Regions from separate parts of the Leclercia sp. genome, predicted to be linked through region 1. Evidence: predicted binding sites of a transcription regulator. Region 1 holds the regulator's gene; each other region holds the start of a gene.
What was found. Region 1 encodes PurR, which represses purine synthesis genes. Its sites were predicted from a motif close to CANGCAAACGTTTGCNTG; they were not measured.

Region 1 (4,963 bases):
GAAGAATGAGAAATTTCACGGTGTAACCCGTGAGGCTAATATCCGACGTAGAACAGAGGAAGGGAGAGGACCCTTGCCGAAAGGCCATCCATGGTAAAACGGGAGCACTCCGGCTCCCGTTAACACTTAATATTTTTAGTAATTATCAGAACGCTTCAGTCAGTATAGGACTGATATCGTAGTGATTCAACAGGATATTGTTAGCAAGCTAATCAATGTTCTGTCAAGCCCGGGAAGATTCGGCTTGCAGGCTGTCATCCTGCGGGCCTGCAGGGACGTACTGCATCCGGTAGCCCAGCGCCGCCAGCACCACGGTTGCTACCATCACGCTGGTGGTGGTCAGCAGCGGAGTAGCAATCAGCCACGATACCAGCAGGCTCGCCAGGAAGCAGAGGCCCAGTTGCAGGGTGTTTTGCAGAGCGGCTGCGCTGCCGGTCGCCTGCGGGAAGGGACGCAGGGCCTGCGCGACCACAATCGGGTAGATTGCGCCGTTCGCCACCGCCATCAGGCAGAAGGGGATCAGCAGCTCAGCCAGGCCCGCGCCCGGGATAAACCCGACCGCCCAGGTGGCGATCACGCTGAAGGCAAACAGCCCCAGCAGCCACGGCAGCATCTGGTGGCCCTGCCACTTCTGCAGCGCGGCACGGCAGCCATAGCCACCGATCAGGAAGGCGATGGTCTGCGGCACGTAGCTCAGGCCGATCGCCGCCGGGCTGTAGCCCATGTCGCTGAGAATAAACGGCGAGCCGGTCAGCCAGGCGAAGAAGCTCGCGGAGCAGGCGGCGTAGATCAGCACGTTGCCGCGATAGGTGCGCGAGCGGAGCAGCGAAACAAAGGTAACGCGTTGCTCAGATTGTCCTTTTTTTGTCGCTGTCGGCTTCAGGAAAAACGCCGGGATCATCAGCACCAGGGTGATAACAAACAGCACTGCAAAAATGGCCTGCCAGCTGAAGTGGGCGAGGATCCAGCTGCCCAGCAGCGGCGCCAGCGCCGGAGAGAGACCGACCAGCGGCATGATGGTGGCGAAAATGCGGTTAGTGCGCGAGGCCGGGTAGTAATCGGTTACCAGCGCCTGCCAGGTCACCGCTGCGGCGCAGACCCCCACCGCCTGGATAAAGCGCAGCACCAGCAGCCAGGTGGCATCGCGGACCCACAGCATGCCGAGGCAGCCGAGGGCAAAAATGGCTAAACCAGCCAGCAGCACCGGCTTACGGCCGAAGCGGTCGGACATCGGTCCCCACAGCAGTTGGGCAAAGGCAAAGCCTGCCAGGAACAGGCTCAGGCTGGCGCTAATGGCGGCCGCCGGGGTTTGCAGATCCTCCTGCATGATCGAGAAGGCAGGCAGGTACATATCGGTGGCGAGGAAGCCCAGCACGCTTAAGCCGCCGAGCCAGACTAAAAATCCTTTCCCGGGTGTCATTGTTCTATTCTCCGTTTGGGCGCAGGTATGGGTAGGCGCTGAGTGTAGGGAGTGCAAACCCGCTTGTGAAACGCTAATATTTGGCGGTTGCGTTCAAAAATTTTGCAGGCAGAAAATGTGGTCAGAATATTCTCTTGAAGTGGTGGATGCCGTCGCGCGTAACGGCAGCTTCAGCGGAGCAGCGCAGGAGCTGCATCGCGTTCCGTCCGCCATCAGCTATACCGTGCGTCAGCTGGAGGAGTGGCTGGCGGTGCCGCTGTTTGAACGGCGTCATCGCGACGTGGAGTTGACCCCCGCCGGGACCTGGTTTCTGAAAGAGGGGCGGTCTGTTATCAAAAAAATGCAGATCACCCGCGAACAGTGTCAGCAGATCGCCAACGGCTGGCGCAGCCATATCTCCATTGCGGTGGATAATATCGTGCGCCCCGAGCGCACCCGGCAGATGATTGTCGATTTTTACCGCCACTTTTCGGACGTCGAGCTGCGGGTCTCGCAGGAGGTCTTTAACGGCGTCTGGGACGCGCTGGCGGACGGCAGGGTGGAGATGGCGATAGGTGCCACCCAGGCGATCCCGGTCGGGGGACGCTATGCGTTTCGTGATATGGGCACGCTGAGCTGGATTTGCGTGGTCGCCAGCCATCATCCGCTGGCCGCCATGGAAGGGCCGCTCAGCGATGATACCCTGCGCAACTGGCCCTCGCTGGTGCGCGAAGACACCTCCCGCTCGCTGCCGAAACGCATCACCTGGCTGCTGGACAACCAGCGGCGGATTGTTACACCCGACTGGGAATCGTCGGCCACCTGCCTCTCGGCCGGCCTGTGCGTGGGGATGGTGCCGGTGCATTTTGCCCGACCGTGGATCGACAGCGGCAAGTGGGTTGAGCTAACGCTGGAAAATCCCTTCCCGGATGCGGCGTGCTGCCTGACCTGGCAACAAAACGATATGTCGCCGGCTTTGGCCTGGCTGCTGGATTATCTGGGAGACAGTGAAACGATGAACCGGGAGTGGCTGCGGGAGCCAGAGATGCTGGCTCCCGGAGAGGATTAACGGCGGTAGTCGCGGAACGGACCATCCGCGACGGAGCGGCGTTCAATCAGGCGCGGATGTACCTCAATGGACTGGGACTCTTCGCGCTTATTGACGATACGGTCCAGCAGCATATTGAAGGCGGTCTCCCCCAGCGAATCTTTCGGCTGGTGGATGGTGGTCAGCGCCGGGGTAAAGAAGCGGGCGTTGCGCACGTTATCATACCCGATCAGCGAAACGTCCTGCGGAACGCGCAGACCCATCTCATCGGCGGCGCAGAGCGCACCCATCGCCATAATATCCCCGCCGCAGAAGATGGCGGTTGGACGCGGGCTCTGGGAGAGGATCTGCTGCATGGCGCGGTAGCCGGACTCCGGCTCAAAGTCACCCTGCACGATCCAGTTTTCCGGCACCGTGATTAATGCCTCTTCCATCGCCTTCATAAAGCCCGCCAGACGCCCGGCACCGGTGTTGCGCTCCAGCGCCCCCGGGATCACGCCGATTTCGCGGTGGCCGCGTTCGATCAGATAACGACCGGCCATGTAGCCGCCTTCAAAGGCGTTATCGATCACCGAATCGGTAAAGTCGGCCTTCGCTTCGCCCCAGTCCATCACCACCATCGGAATATTGCGATACTCTTCCAGCATGGTGAGCAGGGGTTCCGGGTATTCGGAACACATCACCAGCAGACCGTCGACGCGCTTTTGCGCCATCATCGACAGATAGGCCCGCTGTTTTTCGAGGCTGTTCCAGGCGTTGCCGAGGATCAGGGTGTAGCCTTTCTGGAAGCAGTTCTTCTCTACCGCTTCAATAATTTCCGCAAAATAGGGCGCTTCACTGCTGGTCGCCAGCAGGCCGATCGATTTGGTGTGATTCACCTTCAGACTACGGGCCACGGCGCTTGGAGAGTAGTGCAGCTCTTTAATGGCCGCCCAGACGTTGTTGCGGGTCTCTTCCGCGACAAAGCGGGTTTTGTTAATAACATGTGATACGGTTGTAGTGGAAACGTTTGCGCGTTTCGCCACGTCTTTAATTGTTGCCATCAGATGTCACTCCAGACCATATCTAAGCTCCTGAAAAACCAATAGGTAAACGTTTGCCTTCACTCGCCCTAATTGCGCAATTTGAATTGCGGTACGCCGGGAAAACGACACAGGACGTCAGGAGGGGGTCAATGGCCGGTACGCTAATAAATTTAGCGTGGAATTTTGTCTTATCTTGGCCCAAAGGGGAAGAGCAAAAACCGATATCAATCTAAATCCTGCAAGATTTTTACCCTCAACTGTGTAAAAATGAGCAAGCTCACTCTTCGTAGGGTGATTAAAAGGAGAAAAATTGATGAGTACCGATCTTAAGTTTTCGCTGATTACTACCATTATTGTTCTGAGTCTGATTGTTGCCAGCGGTCTGACTGCGGCACTGCACTGATTGATGCGGGAGAGGTCAGCTCTCCCTCGTTCCTTTTCGCTTATTGTTACGCGCCCTGCAAAAATCTTTTGCTAAATTGTTAACTTCTCATTTTTTGTGATTGATGTCATGCTTTCGCCTTCATTGTTCTGTGTCGCCTGACGACACGGTGTCTGGAGTTGAAGTATGAGAATCAATTTTCCGCTGCTGGCCCTGGCCATTGGTGCCTTTGGTATCGGTACCACCGAATTTTCCCCGATGGGCCTGCTACCGGTTATTGCCCGGGGCGTGGATGTCTCTATTCCCGCTGCAGGCATGCTGATCAGCGCCTACGCCATCGGCGTGATGGTGGGCGCGCCCCTGATGACCCTCCTGCTGTCCCATCGCGGACGCCGCAACGCGCTGATCTTTCTGATGGCGATCTTTACCGTGGGTAACGTTCTCTCGGCGCTCTCGCCGGATTACACCACCCTGATGCTGTCGCGTATTCTCACCAGCCTGAACCACGGTGCCTTCTTTGGCCTCGGGTCGGTAGTGGCCGCAAGCGTGGTGCCGAAACACAAGCAGGCCAGCGCCGTCGCCACCATGTTTATGGGCCTGACCATCGCCAATATTGGCGGCGTGCCTGCCGCAACCTGGATGGGCGAAGTCATTGGCTGGCGGATGTCCTTCCTGGCTACCGCGCTGCTGGGTGTCGTCTCGATGATCGCGCTGTTCTTCTCCTTACCTGCGGGTGGGGCGGGCGAAAAGCCGGAAGTGCGCAAAGAGCTGGCGGTTCTGCTGCGTCCGCAGGTGTTATCTGCCTTGCTGACCACCGTCCTCGGCGCTGGCGCGATGTTCACCCTCTATACCTATATTGCCCCGGTGCTGCATGACATCAACCAGGCGACCCCGGCCTTTATCACCGCCATGCTGGTGCTGATTGGCGTTGGTTTTTCCATCGGCAACTATCTGGGCGGCAAGCTGGCGGATAAGTCCGTGAGCGGCACCCTGAAAGGCTTTTTACTGCTGCTGATTGTCATCATGCTGGCGATCCCTTGGCTGGCGCGTAATGAAGTGGGCGCGGCCGTGGCGATGGTGGTATGGGGCATGGCGACCTTTGCGGTGGT
Region 2 (4,963 bases), on a different contig from region 1:
GTCTGTACCCTGATTGAAGAGTCGGATCTGCTGGAAGCCCAGGCGGCAGAAGCCACCTGGGAAGAGTTAAAGCTGGCCCTGCCAGAGCTGAACGTCGGCCTGGTACATGGCCGCATGAAGCCTGCCGAGAAGCAGGCGGTGATGCAGGCCTTCAAGCAGGGCGATCTGCATCTGCTGATCGCCACAACCGTAATTGAAGTTGGGGTGGATGTGCCTAACGCCAGCCTGATGATCATTGAAAACCCGGAGCGCCTGGGCCTGGCGCAGCTCCACCAGCTGCGCGGTCGCGTCGGACGTGGCGCGGTGGCCTCGCACTGCGTGCTGCTCTACAAAGCCCCGCTGTCGAAAACCGCCCAGAAACGTCTGCAGGTGCTGCGCGACAGCAACGACGGCTTTGTGATTGCGCAACAGGATCTGGAGATCCGCGGTCCTGGCGAACTGCTCGGCACCCGCCAGACCGGCAATGCCGAGTTTAAAGTGGCCGATTTGCTACGCGATCAGGGCATGATCCCCGAAGTTCAGCGTCTGGCACGCCATATCCATGAACGCTACCCCGACCAGGCGGCAGCGTTAATCGAGCGCTGGATGCCCGAAACCGAGCGCTACTCCAACGCCTGATCAGCCAAACATCGGCAGCATCAGATAGAGTTTGATCACCAGCGCGTTGACGATATCAATAAAGAACGCCCCCACCATCGGCACCACCAGAAACGCCATATGCGACGGACCGAAACGCTCGGTGATGGCCTGCATGTTGGCGATCGCCGTCGGCGTGGCCCCCAGACCAAAGCCGCAATGCCCTGCCGCCAGCACCGCCGCGTCGTAGTTTTTGCCCATCATCCGCCAGGTCACGAACACCGCGTAGAACGCCATAAACAGGGTCTGCACGGCGAGAATCGCCAGCATCGGCAGCGCCAGCGAGGCCAGCTCCCACAGCTTGAGGCTCATCAGCGCCATCGCCAGGAACAGCGACAGGCAGACGTTGCCCAGCACCGATACCGCCCGCTCAAAGACGCGATAAAAGCCCATCAGCGCCAGTCCGTTGCTGAGGATCACCCCCACAAACAGCACGCAGACAAAGGTCGGCAGCTCAAATGCGGTCCCCACCAGCAGTTGCGCAATCACTTTACCCACCGTCAGGCAGATGGCGATAAGCGCAATGGTTTCGATCAGCACGAGGGAGGTAATGATGCGTCCGACGTCCGGCTTTTCAAACGCTAACGGCACCGCTTCATCTTCCGGGCAGCCGTTCGGGGTTGCGGAGTGCTTCACCAGATAGCGCGCCACCGGCCCGCCGATCAGCCCGCCCAGCACCAGCCCGAAGGTGGCGCAGGCCATCGCCACTTCGGTGGCGTTCTCGAAACCATAGCGCTCGATAAACAGCTTGCTCCACGCCGCCCCGGTGCCATGTCCGCCGGAAAGGGTAATAGAGCCAGCCAGCAGGCCCATCAGCGGGTCCAGCCCCAGCAGGGAGGCCATGCCGATACCGATGGCGTTCTGCATCACCAGCAGCCCGACCACCACAATTAAAAACACCCCCAGCACTTTGCCGCCTGCCCGCAGGCTGGCGAGGTTGGCGTTCAGGCCGATGGTGGCGAAAAAGGCCAGCATCAGCGGGTCTTTCAAGGACATATCAAAGTTGATTTCCCAACCCATGCTTTTGTTCAGCACCAGCAGCGCAACGGCGGCCAGCAACCCGCCTGCAACGGGCTCCGGGATGGTGTATTTTCTGAGAAGGGGGACACTGTGAACCAGTTTACGGCCAAGCAGTAAAACCAGCGTTGCCGCAACGAGGGTCGACAACGTATCGAGATAAATCATAGTGGGCTCCTTGTATGGCACGTGCTCCATCAACATGCGCGTTTTCCTGTGCCGTTTGCGCGACTTAAACGCAATCGGGAGCAGGAGTGTAATGAACTTTGTCATGGCGTGACAGAAAAGCCGCACGAAGCAGATGGTTTTCTCTACGATTTTTGCGAGCAATCGTTTGCTTTTCTCATCCACTCCGCTAAAATGCCCGCTTTTCTTCCTGGGGATCGCAGCAGATGTCCGTTAACGCCGTAGAACAGCAAGATGCGCAACCGATTGCGCAGCCGCATAACAGTGAACTGATTTACCGTCTCGAAGACCGCCCGCCGCTGGCGCAGACCTTGTTCGCCGCCTGTCAGCATCTGCTGGCGATGTTTGTGGCCGTCATCACCCCTGCCCTGCTGATCTGCCAGGCGCTCGGCTTACCGGCGCAGGACACCCAGCACATCATCAGCATGTCGCTGTTTGCTTCGGGCGTGGCCTCCATCATTCAGATTAAGGCCTGGGGTCCGGTGGGTTCCGGTCTGCTGTCGATTCAGGGCACCAGCTTTAACTTTGTGGCTCCGCTGATCATGGGCGGTACGGCGCTGAAAACCGGCGGCGCGGATGTGCCGACGATGATGGCGGCGCTGTTCGGCACCCTGATGCTGGCAAGCTGCACCGAGATGGTCATCTCCCGCGTACTGCACCTGGCGCGCCGCATTATTACTCCGCTGGTCTCCGGCGTGGTGGTGATGATTATCGGCCTGTCGCTGATTCAGGTCGGTTTGACCTCCATCGGCGGCGGTTATGCGGCAATGGCCGACCACACCTTCGGTGCCCCGAAAAACCTGCTGCTGGCGGGCGTGGTGCTGGCGATCATTATTCTGCTCAACCGTCAGCGTAACCCGTACCTGCGCGTCGCCTCGCTGGTGATCGCCATGGCGGCAGGCTATCTGGCCGCCTGGGCAATGGACATGCTGCCGCAGTCTGCCGCTGCGACCGACAGCCCGCTGATCGTGGTCCCGACCCCGCTCTACTACGGCCTGGGTATCGACTGGAACCTGCTTCTGCCGCTGATGCTGGTGTTTATGATCACCTCCCTGGAAACCATCGGGGATATCACCGCCACCTCCGACGTCTCTGAGCAGCCGGTCTCTGGCCCGCTGTACATGAAGCGCCTGAAGGGCGGCGTGCTGGCTAACGGCCTGAACTCCTTTGTCTCCGGCGTGTTCAACACCTTCCCGAACTCCTGCTTTGGCCAGAACAACGGCGTGATCCAACTGACCGGCGTGGCCAGCCGCTACGTGGGCTTTGTGGTGGCGCTGATGCTGATCGTGCTCGGGCTGTTCCCGGCGGTAAGCGGCTTTGTGCAGCACATTCCTGAGCCGGTGCTGGGCGGCGCAACGCTGGTCATGTTCGGTACCATCGCGGCATCGGGCGTGCGTATCGTCTCCCGCGAGCCGCTGAACCGCCGTGCCATCATGATTATCGCCCTGTCGCTGGCAGTGGGTCTGGGTGTGTCTCAGCAGCCGCTGATCCTGCAGTTCGCCCCGGACTGGGTGAAAAACCTGCTCTCTTCCGGCATCGCCGCCGGCGGGATCACCGCTATCGTTCTGAACCTGATTTTCCCGCCAGAAAAGAACTAATCTCTTTCACGGCAGCAGGCAACTGCTGCCGTAACCCGGAATTCCGCTCTTCCCGCCTTGAGCATTGCGTATAAATCGTGCATAACTCCTTTATGTGCGTTTTACGTGATGGAAGACCATGAAATTTATTGGAAAGCTTCTGGTCGGTATTCTGGCCGTTCTGCTTATTGCGATCCTCGCGCTCTATATCCTCGTTCAGACCCGCTGGGGCGCGGCGCAGGTCAGTAGCTGGATCACGGTAAACACCGACTACGAACTCAATTTCGACCTGATGGATCACCGCTTCTCGTCGCCCACGCACCTGGTGCTGAAAAACGTCACCTTCGGGCGCGACGGTCAACCTGCGACCCTGGTCGCAAAAATGGTCGATATCGGCGTGAGCAGCCGCCAGCTCACCGATCCGCTGCACATGGATACCATCGCCCTGTTTGACGGCACGCTGAACCTCTCGCCGCAGACCGCCCCCCTTCCCTTCCAGGCCGATCGCCTGCTGCTGAACAACATGGCCTTTAACAGCCCGAATACTGCGTGGGATCTGAGTGCGCAGAAGGTGACCGGCGGCGTGCGCCCGTGGCAGCCCGAGGCGGGCAACGTGCTGGGTAAAAAAGCCAACATCCAGATCAGCGCCGGGTCGCTGACGCTGAACGGCGTACCGGCCAGCAACGTGCTGATCGAGGGCGAGCTGACCGACAAAGAGGTGGTCCTGACCACCATCGGTGCCGACATGGCGCGGGGCTCGCTCACCGGCACCGCGCGCCGCGACGCCAACGGCGGCTGGAAGGTGGACAACATGCGCCTGAACGAGATCCGCCTGCAGAGCGATAAATCGCTGTCCGACTTTTTTGCCCCGATCACTACCCTGCCGTCGTTGCAGATTGGCCGCCTCGACGTGACCGACGCCCGCCTGCAGGGGCCGGACTGGGCGGTCACCGACCTCGATTTAAGCTTGCGCAACCTGACCCTGACCCACGGCGACTGGCAGAGCGAGGACGGTCGCCTGTCGATGAATGCCAGCGAGTATATCTACGGCTCGGTGCATCTGTTCGACCCGATCCTCAACGCCGAATTTTCTCCGCAGGGGATCGCCCTGCGCCAGTTCACCTCACGCTGGGAAGGCGGGATGGTGCGCACCTCCGGCAACTGGTTGCGCAGCGGTAAAGCGCTGGTGCTGGATGATGTCGCCGTCGCCGGGCTGGAATACACCCTGCCGGAAAACTGGAAAACGCAGTGGATGGAGTCCCTGCCGGAGTGGCTGCACAGCGTCACGCTGCGCAAATTCAGCCTGAGCCGTAACCTGGTGATCGATGTTGATTCCACCTTCCCGTGGCAGGTCACCGCCCTTGACGGCTACGGCACTAACCTGCAATTAGCGAAAGACCGCCAGTGGGGCGTGTGGGCGGGCACCGCCACGCTCAACGGCGCGGCCGCCACTTTTAACCGCGTGGACGTGCGCCGTCCGTCGCTCTCCCTGACGGCCAATGCCTCGACGGTGAATATCAATGAGCTGAGCGCCTTTACCGAGAAAG
Region 3 (4,963 bases), on a different contig from region 1:
AGGGCGGCACGTTATTCCTCGATGAAATTGGCGATATGCCCGCGCCGCTGCAGGTCAAACTCCTGCGCGTGCTGCAGGAGCGCAAGGTCAGGCCGCTCGGCAGCAACCGCGATATCGACATCAACGTGCGTATTATCTCCGCCACCCACCGGGATCTGCCTAAGGCGATGGCGCGCAACGAGTTCCGTGAAGACCTCTTCTATCGTCTCAACGTCGTTAACCTGAAGATCCCGGCGCTGGCGGAGCGAGCGGAAGATATTCCGCTGCTGGCGACCCAGCTGTTGCGCCAGTCCGCCGAGCGGCATAAGCCCTTTGTGCGTGCGTTTTCCACCGACGCCATGAAGCGGCTGATGACCGCCAGCTGGCCCGGCAACGTGCGCCAGCTGGTGAACGTGATTGAGCAGTGCGTGGCGCTTACCTCCTCGCCGGTGATCAGCGATGCGCTGGTAGATCAGGCGCTGGAGGGAGAGAACACTGCCCTGCCGACCTTCGTCGAGGCCCGCAACCAGTTTGAGCTTAACTACCTGCGTAAGTTACTGCAGATCACCAAAGGCAACGTCACCCACGCCGCGCGGATGGCCGGGCGTAACCGCACCGAGTTTTATAAGCTGCTGTCGCGCCACGAGCTGGAAGCAAACGATTTTAAAGAGTGATGCGCTAAATTCCGCCTGAATATGATACTGTGAGCAACCGATTACGAGGCAGCTGACAGGCATAAGTTTAAGGACCACCATGAAAAAGATTGATGCGATTATTAAACCTTTCAAACTGGATGATGTACGTGAAGCGCTGGCGGAAGTCGGCATCACCGGCATGACGGTGACAGAGGTGAAAGGCTTTGGTCGTCAGAAGGGCCACACTGAACTGTACCGTGGCGCGGAATACATGGTCGATTTCCTGCCGAAGGTAAAAATTGAAATCGTGGTGTCGGACGACATCGTGGAGACCTGCGTGGATACCATTATCCGCACCGCGCAGACCGGTAAAATCGGTGACGGTAAAATCTTCGTCTTTGACGTGTCGCGCGTGATCCGTATCCGTACCGGCGAAGAAGACGACGAGGCGATTTAACATTGCTAACGGTTTTGTAGGCCGGGTAAGGCGCAGCCGCCACCCGGCGAAAAAAAAGCCCCTCGAACGAGGGGCTTTTTGCATTACAGCACCTTATGCGGGCCGAAGCATTCGTAGTGAATGTTGTCTTTATTCACGCCCAGCTCAAGGAGCTGCGCCGCGGCATACTGCATAAAGGCTACCGGGCCACAGACGTAGAACTGCATCTCCGGCGCATGGAACTGCGCTTTATGCTGGCTTAATGCCATCAGCCCTTCGCTGTCGAAGCGGGCTGCCGCACGGTCGTCATCCGACGGCAGGCGGTACCAGGTATGGGCGGTAAAGTGCGGCAGGCCGGCTGCGAGGGTTTTCACTTCATCAGAAAAAGCATGCACTTCGCCATTCTCTGCGGCGTGGAACCAGTTCACCTGGGCTTTATGCTGTGATTTTGCCAGGGTATCCAGCATCGCCAGCATTGGGGTCTGGCCGACACCGGCGGAGATCAGCGTCACCGGGGTATTGGCCTCCACCGCCATAAAGAAATCGCCCGCCGGTGCGGCCAGATGCACCACATCACCGACGCGGGCGCTGTTATGCAGCCAGGTAGAGACCTGACCGCCTTCCTCGCGTTTCACCGCAATGCGATAGCCTTTGCCGTTTGGCTTGCGGGTCAGGGAGTACTGGCGGATCTCCTGATGCGGGAAGCCTTCCGGTTTCAGCCACACGCCCAGGTACTGACCCGGCTGGTAATCGGCAACCGGCTGGCCGTCGACCGGCTCAAATTCAAAGCTGGTAATCAGCGCGCTGCGCGGGGTTTTTTCCACGATACGGAAGGCGCGGGTGCCTTCCCAGCCGCCGTTCTTGCTGGCGTTTTCGCTGTAGATTTGCGCTTCACGGTTGATAAACACATTGGCCAGCACGCCGTAGGCTTTGCCCCACGCGTCCAGCACTTCCTGACCCGGGCTGAACATCTCATCCAGGGTGGCCAGCAGATGGCCGCCAACGATGTTGTACTGCTCGGGTTTGATCTGGAAGCTGGTGTGTTTCTGGGCGATTTTTTCCACCGCAGGCAGCAGCGCCGCCAGGTTCTCGATGTTGCTGGCATACGCGGCAATGGCGTTGAATAACGCTTCACGCTGATCGCCGTTACGCTGGTTGCTCATGTTGAAAATTTCTTTGAGCTCCGGGTTGTGCGCGAACATGCGATCGTAAAAATGGGCGGTGAGTTTCGGGCCGGTTTCGACCAGCAGGGGAATAGTGGCTTTAACGGTCGCGATGGTTTGTGCGTCTAACATAGCAGCTTCCTTCAAATGTTACTTTAATGATGTATTTTATATGCATCTTATAAAAAATAACCCTGCTTTGTAAATGGTTCTTTGCAACTTGAATTATCTGCATCACAAACCTGAAAAGAAATCCGCTTTGCAGGTCGAGTGCGTTATTCCTCAAACCCTTGCGTGGCGGGTAGGTAAACGTTTGCGTAAAATCGTTTGTCAAGACCTGTTATCACTCTGCTAATCAGTTATACTGTTGCCCGTCGTCCAACTGGACCGCCTTTTTCAGGCAAAAATTTACTTGTTAGCTGAGTCAGGAGATGCGGATGTTAAAGCGTGAAATGAACATTGCCGATTATGATGCCGAACTGTGGCAGGCTATGGAGCAGGAAAAAGTACGTCAGGAAGAGCACATCGAACTGATCGCCTCCGAAAACTACACCAGCCCGCGCGTAATGCAGGCGCAGGGCTCTCAGCTGACCAACAAATACGCTGAAGGTTACCCGGGCAAGCGCTACTACGGCGGTTGCGAATACGTTGATATCGTTGAGCAGCTGGCGATCGACCGTGCCAAAGAGCTGTTTGGCGCAGACTACGCTAACGTGCAGCCGCACTCCGGCTCTCAGGCTAACTTCGCCGTTTACACCGCGCTGCTGCAGCCGGGCGACACCGTGCTGGGTATGAACCTGGCGCAGGGCGGTCACCTGACTCACGGCTCCCCGGTTAACTTCTCCGGCAAACTGTACAACATCATCCCTTACGGCATTGATGAGACCGGTAAAATTGACTACGAAGACATGGCGAAGCAGGCCAAAGAGCACAAACCGAAGATGATCATCGGTGGCTTCTCTGCTTACTCCGGCGTGGTTGACTGGGCAAAAATGCGTGAAATCGCCGACAGCATCGGCGCATACCTGTTCGTCGACATGGCGCACGTTGCCGGTCTGATCGCCGCAGGCGTCTACCCGAACCCGGTGCCACACGCACATGTGGTGACCACCACCACCCACAAAACCCTGGCAGGTCCACGTGGTGGCCTGATCCTGGCGAAGGGTGGCGACGAAGATCTGTATAAAAAACTGAACTCTGCCGTGTTCCCAAGCGCGCAGGGCGGCCCGCTGATGCACGTTATCGCGGCAAAAGCGGTAGCGCTGAAAGAAGCAATGGAGCCTGAGTTCAAAGTTTACCAGCAGCAGGTTGCCAAAAACGCCAAAGCGATGGTGGAAGTGTTCCTGAACCGTGGCTACAAAGTGGTTTCCGGCGGCACTGAAAACCACCTGTTCCTGCTGGATCTGGTGGATAAAAACCTGACCGGTAAAGAAGCTGACGCTGCCCTGGGCCGCGCCAACATCACCGTGAACAAAAACAGCGTACCAAACGATCCGAAGAGCCCGTTCGTGACCTCCGGTATCCGTATCGGTTCTCCGGCTGTCACTCGCCGCGGCTTTAAAGAAGCGGAAGTGAAAGAGCTGGCGGGCTGGATGTGTGACGTGCTGGACAACATCAATGACGAAGCCGTTATCGAACGCGTGAAAGCCAAAGTACTGGATATCTGCGCGCGCTTCCCGGTTTACGCATAATTCTGCCTTGCAGAACAAAAAGGCCGCGCATGCGGCCTTTTTTTATGGCTAACGTCGGTCGATGGAGATCGCCCCCGGTCCGGTGACCGCCAGCAGCAGAAAACCACCAGCAATACTGATGTTCTTGAAGAAGTTAATCATATTGGGCATCACCGCGTCGCCACTCATATCCCAGTAGTGGTGACCAATCACCGCCGTTCCCAGGGTATAGAAGACGAACAGCACCGCCAGCGGACGGGTAAAAAAGCCGAGCACGATCAGGAACGCGGCGGGCACTTCCATGATCACCGCCACAATGGCCGCCAGCATCGGCATCGGAGCGCCCAGCTTCGCCATATATTGCACCGTGCCGTCGAAACCGAACATTTTTGGCACGCCGAAGATAATAAACAGGGCGACGAGGGCGAGACGGGCGATCAGCAGGATCAGCGCCCGGGACTGACCAAAATCGAAATACCGTAATGTGTTCATGACAGGCTCGTTGTGGGTGGGATTTAATTTAAAGCTAATACACAAAATGCCGACCCGCCATTCAGCTTTTCTTCATAATTCAGGCATTAGAATGATGTCAATTTACGCACTAGCGGCATCTCCCCGTCAGCCCGCCTCCAGCGCATCCTCCACAAACAGATAACCAATACCGATAATCTGCTGCTGCCGGGTTAAGCCGCCAAAGGCGATTTCCGTTTGCCGGTTACGCACGGCATCCCCCTGATCGAAGGGAGTAAAACCAATCTGGCGATTAATGGTCTGCAGCCAGCGCTCGCCAAAGGCGCAGCTGCGGCCGTAGAACCAGATTTGGTTGATATTAAGGATGTTAAGCAGATTGTAGAGCGTCAGGCCGATGGCGTTGGCGGCCTCGTCTGCCCAGCGCTGAATATTGGCGTCACCCTGACGCCAGGCGTCCAGCAGCTGCAGGCTGGTGAGGCTATCCGGGTCGAGACTCAGGGAGCCGGGCTGGGATTTCAGCCACAGCCGGGCCTGTTTTTTGAGGGCCGACAGGGAGGCGACCGTCTCCAGGCAACCGTAGCGCCCACAGGCGCAGGCTACCCCGTCGCG
Region 4 (4,963 bases), on a different contig from region 1:
CCAGGAGCTGGGCAGCAAGGTCGTGACCGTAATTAACGAAACGACCAGCCAGAATGCGACGGTAAAACGTATCGAATTCGTGGGCCCGAGCGTGGGTGCGGATCTGGCCCAGACCGGTGCGATGGCGCTGCTGGTGGCGCTGCTCTGTATCCTGGCGTATGTCGGCTTCCGCTTCGAGTGGCGTCTGGCTGCCGGGGTGGTTATCGCCCTGGCGCACGACGTGGTGATCACCATGGGCGTTCTGTCGCTGTTCCATATCGAGATCGACCTGACCATCGTGGCCTCGTTGATGTCGGTTATTGGTTACTCGCTGAACGACAGTATCGTGGTATCGGACCGTATCCGTGAAAACTTCCGTAAGATCCGTCGCGGTACGCCGTACGAAATCTTTAACGTGTCGTTGACCCAGACGCTGCACCGTACCTTGATCACCTCCGGGACCACCCTGATGGTGATCCTGATGCTGTATCTCTTCGGCGGCCCGATTCTGGAAGGCTTCTCGCTGACCATGCTGATCGGTGTTTCCATCGGTACAGCCTCGTCCATCTACGTCGCGTCCGCGCTGGCGTTGAAACTGGGCATGAAGCGTGAGCACCTGCTCCAGCAGAAAGTGGAAAAAGAGGGGGCGGATCAGCCGTCCATTCTGCCGTAATACGACGTTTACCCGTCAGTGAAATCCCGGTCTTATGACCGGGATTTTTTTTGTCTTTTCCTGACAAACACTCCTGACAGTATGCTGTCAGGAGGCCTGTCGTAGACTCCTTCTGAACCCAAACAACAGGCAGGAGGATGTATGAAAAGTGTGATTAACTGGTTTGAAATTCCGGTCGTGGATATGGATCGTGCCATCAAATTTTACGAGCCGGTGCTGCAAGTGGCGCTGAGACGCGAGAAAATGGATGTTGCAGAGCTTGCCGTTTTCCCGCATGACGATCCGGCCACCGGCGGCGCGCTGGCAAAATTTGACGGCATTACACCCTCGACGCAGGGCGCTATTATTTACCTGCATACCGATAACCTGGCGGCAACGCTGGATCGTGTGGCATCAGCCGGCGGTGCGTGCGTGTTTGGCCCGCTGGAGCTGCCGCGCGGTATTGGCACTATTGCACTGTTTACCGACAGCGAAGGCAACCGGGTTGGACTTCATCAACCCGCCTGATATCCACCTGTAAAGCGAAGAACCGATGACCCGACGCGCCGACCGTTTGTTTCAGATTGTGCAGATCCTGCGTGGCAGGCGGCTGACGACCGCTGCGCATCTGGCGGACAGGCTCGGCGTTTCTGAACGCACGGTGTATCGCGATATCCGGGATTTGTCACTCTCTGGCGTGCCGGTGGAAGGGGAGGCGGGGAGCGGCTATCGGCTGATGTCGGGCTTTGACCTGCCACCGCTGATGCTGACTAACAAGGAGTCAGAGGCGTTGATGGTGGCGATCCGCCTGCTCAAAACCTGGGGCGGAGAGTCGCTGTCGCGCGAGCTGGAGTCGGCGCAGGAGAAGGTGCTGGCGATCCTGCCGGAGGAGAGCCGCCGTAAGGCCGAGCAGACCCGGATTTACGCGCCGGATATCGCCATGCAACCTCACTCCCGCAGCGGGTTCGATGTGATCCATCAGGCGATCTCCGCGCAGCGGGTGCTGGGGCTGCACTATCGTGATGAGAGCGGGCAGTTGTCCTCCCGCGACGTGCAGCCGCTGGGGCTGTTCTTCTGGGGCGAGCACTGGCTGCTGGCGGCATGGTGTGAACGGCGGGATGATTATCGCTGCTTCCGGCTCGACAGGTGTCTGAATATCACCCTGACGGACAGACGCTTTAGCGAAAGCGCGGATCGATCGCTGGCGGATTTTTTGAGAAAGGTGAAGCAATAAGATGCCGGGTGGTGCGGCCTGATGCCCTCACCCCAACCCTCTCCCACGGGGAGAGGGCGCAAACATAAAAAACGGCAACCCGAAGGTTGCCGTTTTGCTTTTATTTTGCCACCCGGCGATACAGGCACAAATTAGAAGTTATAACCCACAACCAGGTAACCACCCCAGCCGGTAGAACGGACGCTGAAGTTACCGTCACCGAAGTTCAGGCTGGCGTCGTCGTTCCACTGACCACCGTTGTGCCAGTAACGCGCCACAACAGAGTAGTGCCAGTGATCGTAGTTCAGCGCCAGGATGTGGCTGGAGGCGATAGAGTCGTTGGTACGCGCTTTCTTACCGTTCAGGTCACGGAAGTCGTTGTCGCCCAGGTCTGAACCCCAGTCAAAGTTGGTGAAGCCGATGTAGCTCAGGTTGCCGCCCCACAGCTGGGTGATCGGCACGAAGTATTTCACTTTGAAACGGTAGCCGTCCCACTCGTTTTCGTTCGCTGCACCGTAGTTCTGCCACTGGTATTTGGCATACACGTTCATGGACAGGCTCATCGGCAGACCGGTGTCGATGTCAGTACCCAGACCCATGTACCAGGTGCTCTGGCGACCGGACTTGTTGCGGCCCATGTCGTAGATATAGTTGTTGGCGAAGTACCACTCTTTAAACGGACCAAACGCCAGGCTGGTGCCGGTCAGCTTATCGATGGAGAAGCGCGGTTCGATCTCCATGAACAGTGGGGAACCGTGGTTCCAGATACCTTTGGCGTCAGTGTTACCACCGAAGAAGACCGGCGCATCCATGTAACCATAGAAATCAAACCAGTCTTTCTTGGCGAACGCTTCGTATTCCAGGTAGGTATCGTTGCGGATCTGTGGTCCAAAACGGGTGTGGTAGCTGCCGACGACGTTGACGCTCTGGTGCCACCAGTCGGAAACGTACTCTGGTTTATCGTTTTCGGCTGCCTGCACAGCGAAAGTAGAGGAGAGTGCCAGCGCTGCACCGGCTGCCAGTAATGTTTTTTTCATAATAATGCCACTGATTTGAAATCCCTAACGGGAGTGAAAAAGGCGCGAATTGCGTTTCTAAATATTTCGTGTTTCTGGGAGCCTATTATAGGAATCCTTGCTCACAAAAATATGTGTTGTTTCACAGTTCTCTCACATACGTAATCGATTGCGTTCACGTTTGCGTATTTTTAACGGAGCGGATTGTAATGGCAAACATTTCTGTTGCCAATGATTGGAAGCTCAGAAGAGGGCGGAACGTGTAACACGTTCCGCAGGGGGATTATTGCGCGACGGGCTGAATATCGTGGATGCGGATAAAACCGAGCCGATCGGGCGTCAGGCCATTGAGCTGAAGCGGAATGTCGACATCGCTGGGGGCCAGCACGCTGGCCGGAGCATTAATCAGCTGGGTCTGAACGTTCAGCTCCTGGAAGCTATCGGTAGTGCCCTGGATCTGGCCCCACTCAACGGTAGCGCTGAAAGCCGGGAGCGGATCGTTTGATTCCCCCTGAATGCGCAGCGTCGCCCGGGTGCCATCGGCGTTTGGCGCGACGTTGACCAGCGACATCTTCAGCGTACCAATCTGGCTGTTAAGCCGGGCAGGGGTGTTGGAACCGGTCAGCAGATAGACGCCGCTGGTCGATTTGGCGTTCAGCGCATTCTGCTGGGTGATCTTGACGGTTTCCTGGTTGAGCTTGTTCATGGTGGTGTTCAGTGAACTGATGCTCTGCTTCATCTGGTGCACTTCGCTTTGCTGTGCGCAGGCGCTGAGGCTAAAAAGGCTTCCCAGCAGCAGAACATGAAGGTAACGTCTTGTCATGGCAATTATTTCCCTGAAATAACGGATTCTGCTAAGGGTAGTCAACGACGCTGCCTTGCGTATAGATCCTTTATCTCAAAAACGCTCCTTCTTTGTTGTCAGCCCAGTTCGGGGTAAAATGGAGTTCAGTCAACCCGATAGCCAGGACACCGTATGCATTGCCCATTCTGTCTCGCCGTGGATACCAAAGTAATCGACTCCCGACTCGTGGGAGAGGGCTCATCCGTGCGCCGCCGTCGTCAGTGCCTGGTGTGTAACGAACGCTTCACCACCTTTGAAGTGGCGGAGCTGGTAATGCCCCGCGTCGTGAAAAGTAACGACGTCCGCGAACCCTTCAACGAAGAAAAGCTGCGCAGCGGGATGCTAAAAGCACTGGAAAAACGGCCAGTCAGCGCAGATGACGTCGAAATGGCGCTTAACCACATCAAAACTCAGCTGCGCGCCACCGGCGAGCGCGAGGTGCCGAGCAAAATGATCGGTAACCTGGTGATGGAACAGCTTAAAAAGCTCGATAAAGTGGCCTATATCCGCTTTGCCTCTGTTTACCGCAGCTTCGAAGACATTAAAGAGTTCGGTGAAGAGATCGCCCGCCTACAGGACTAAGCACATGCAGGATGAGATTTACATGGCGCGAGCGCTAAAGCTGGCGCAACGCGGGCGGTTTACCACCCACCCGAACCCGAATGTCGGCTGCGTTATCGTTAAAGATGGCGAGATTGTCGGCGAAGGTTTCCACTACCGTGCAGGTGAGCCCCATGCCGAAGTCCATGCCCTGCGCATGGCCGGAGAGAAGGCGCGCGGTGCCACGGCCTACGTCACGCTGGAGCCCTGCAGCCACCATGGCCGCACCCCGCCGTGCTGCGATGCTCTTATCGCGGCGGGTGTTTCACGGGTCGTAGCGGCCATGCAGGATCCCAACCCGCAGGTGGCCGGTCGTGGTCTCTATCGCCTGCAGCAGGCGGGCATTGAGGTCAGCCACAGCCTGATGATGAGCGAAGCCGAACGCCTGAATAAAGGCTTCCTCAAGCGGATGCGGACCGGTTTTCCCTATATACAGCTGAAGCTGGGCGCCTCGCTGGATGGCCGCACGGCGATGGCCAGCGGCGAAAGCCAGTGGATCACCTCCCCGCAGGCAAGGCGCGATGTGCAACGTCTGCGCGCGCAAAGCCATGCTATTCTCACCAGCCATGCCACCGTGCTGGCCGACGATCCTGCGCTGACCGTGCGCTGGGATGAGCTGAACGCTGATACCCAGGCGCTCTATCCGCAGGAAAATCTAC

Region 2: the regulator PurR is predicted to act here: its motif matches at 1,977-1,994, upstream of V7Q49_RS13460 (nucleobase:cation symporter-2 family protein).
Region 3: the regulator PurR is predicted to act here: its motif matches at 2,516-2,533, upstream of glyA (serine hydroxymethyltransferase).
Region 4: the regulator PurR is predicted to act here: its motif matches at 3,019-3,036, upstream of V7Q49_RS10825 (nucleoside-specific channel-forming protein Tsx).

What each region holds. Positions count from the first base shown of each region.
Region 1 is NZ_DAIQCE010000001.1:1,368,323-1,373,285, reverse strand. Features, by position in the region: gene punC (purine nucleoside transporter PunC) at 224-1,420, opposite strand; gene punR (DNA-binding transcriptional activator PunR) at 1,536-2,468, shown strand; gene purR (HTH-type transcriptional repressor PurR) at 2,465-3,490, opposite strand; gene cydH (cytochrome bd-I oxidase subunit CydH) at 3,786-3,875, shown strand; gene V7Q49_RS06405 (MFS transporter) at 4,041-4,963, shown strand, end outside.
Region 2 is NZ_DAIQCE010000004.1:128,943-133,905, reverse strand. Features, by position in the region: gene recG (ATP-dependent DNA helicase RecG) at 1-618, shown strand, start outside; gene gltS (sodium/glutamate symporter) at 619-1,821, opposite strand; gene V7Q49_RS13460 (nucleobase:cation symporter-2 family protein) at 2,046-3,437, shown strand; gene V7Q49_RS13455 (AsmA family protein) at 3,556-4,963, shown strand, end outside.
Region 3 is NZ_DAIQCE010000015.1:32,259-37,221, reverse strand. Features, by position in the region: gene glrR (two-component system response regulator GlrR) at 1-653, shown strand, start outside; gene glnB (nitrogen regulatory protein P-II) at 733-1,071, shown strand; gene hmpA (NO-inducible flavohemoprotein) at 1,155-2,345, opposite strand; gene glyA (serine hydroxymethyltransferase) at 2,651-3,904, shown strand; gene V7Q49_RS21375 (DoxX family protein) at 3,953-4,375, opposite strand; gene V7Q49_RS21370 (ROK family transcriptional regulator) at 4,502-4,963, opposite strand, start outside.
Region 4 is NZ_DAIQCE010000002.1:318,243-323,205, reverse strand. Features, by position in the region: gene secF (protein translocase subunit SecF) at 1-652, shown strand, start outside; gene V7Q49_RS10835 (VOC family protein) at 794-1,159, shown strand; gene V7Q49_RS10830 (helix-turn-helix transcriptional regulator) at 1,185-1,865, shown strand; gene V7Q49_RS10825 (nucleoside-specific channel-forming protein Tsx) at 1,997-2,881, opposite strand; gene V7Q49_RS10820 (DUF3251 domain-containing protein) at 3,144-3,683, opposite strand; gene nrdR (transcriptional regulator NrdR) at 3,837-4,286, shown strand; gene ribD (bifunctional diaminohydroxyphosphoribosylaminopyrimidine deaminase/5-amino-6-(5-phosphoribosylamino)uracil reductase RibD) at 4,291-4,963, shown strand, end outside.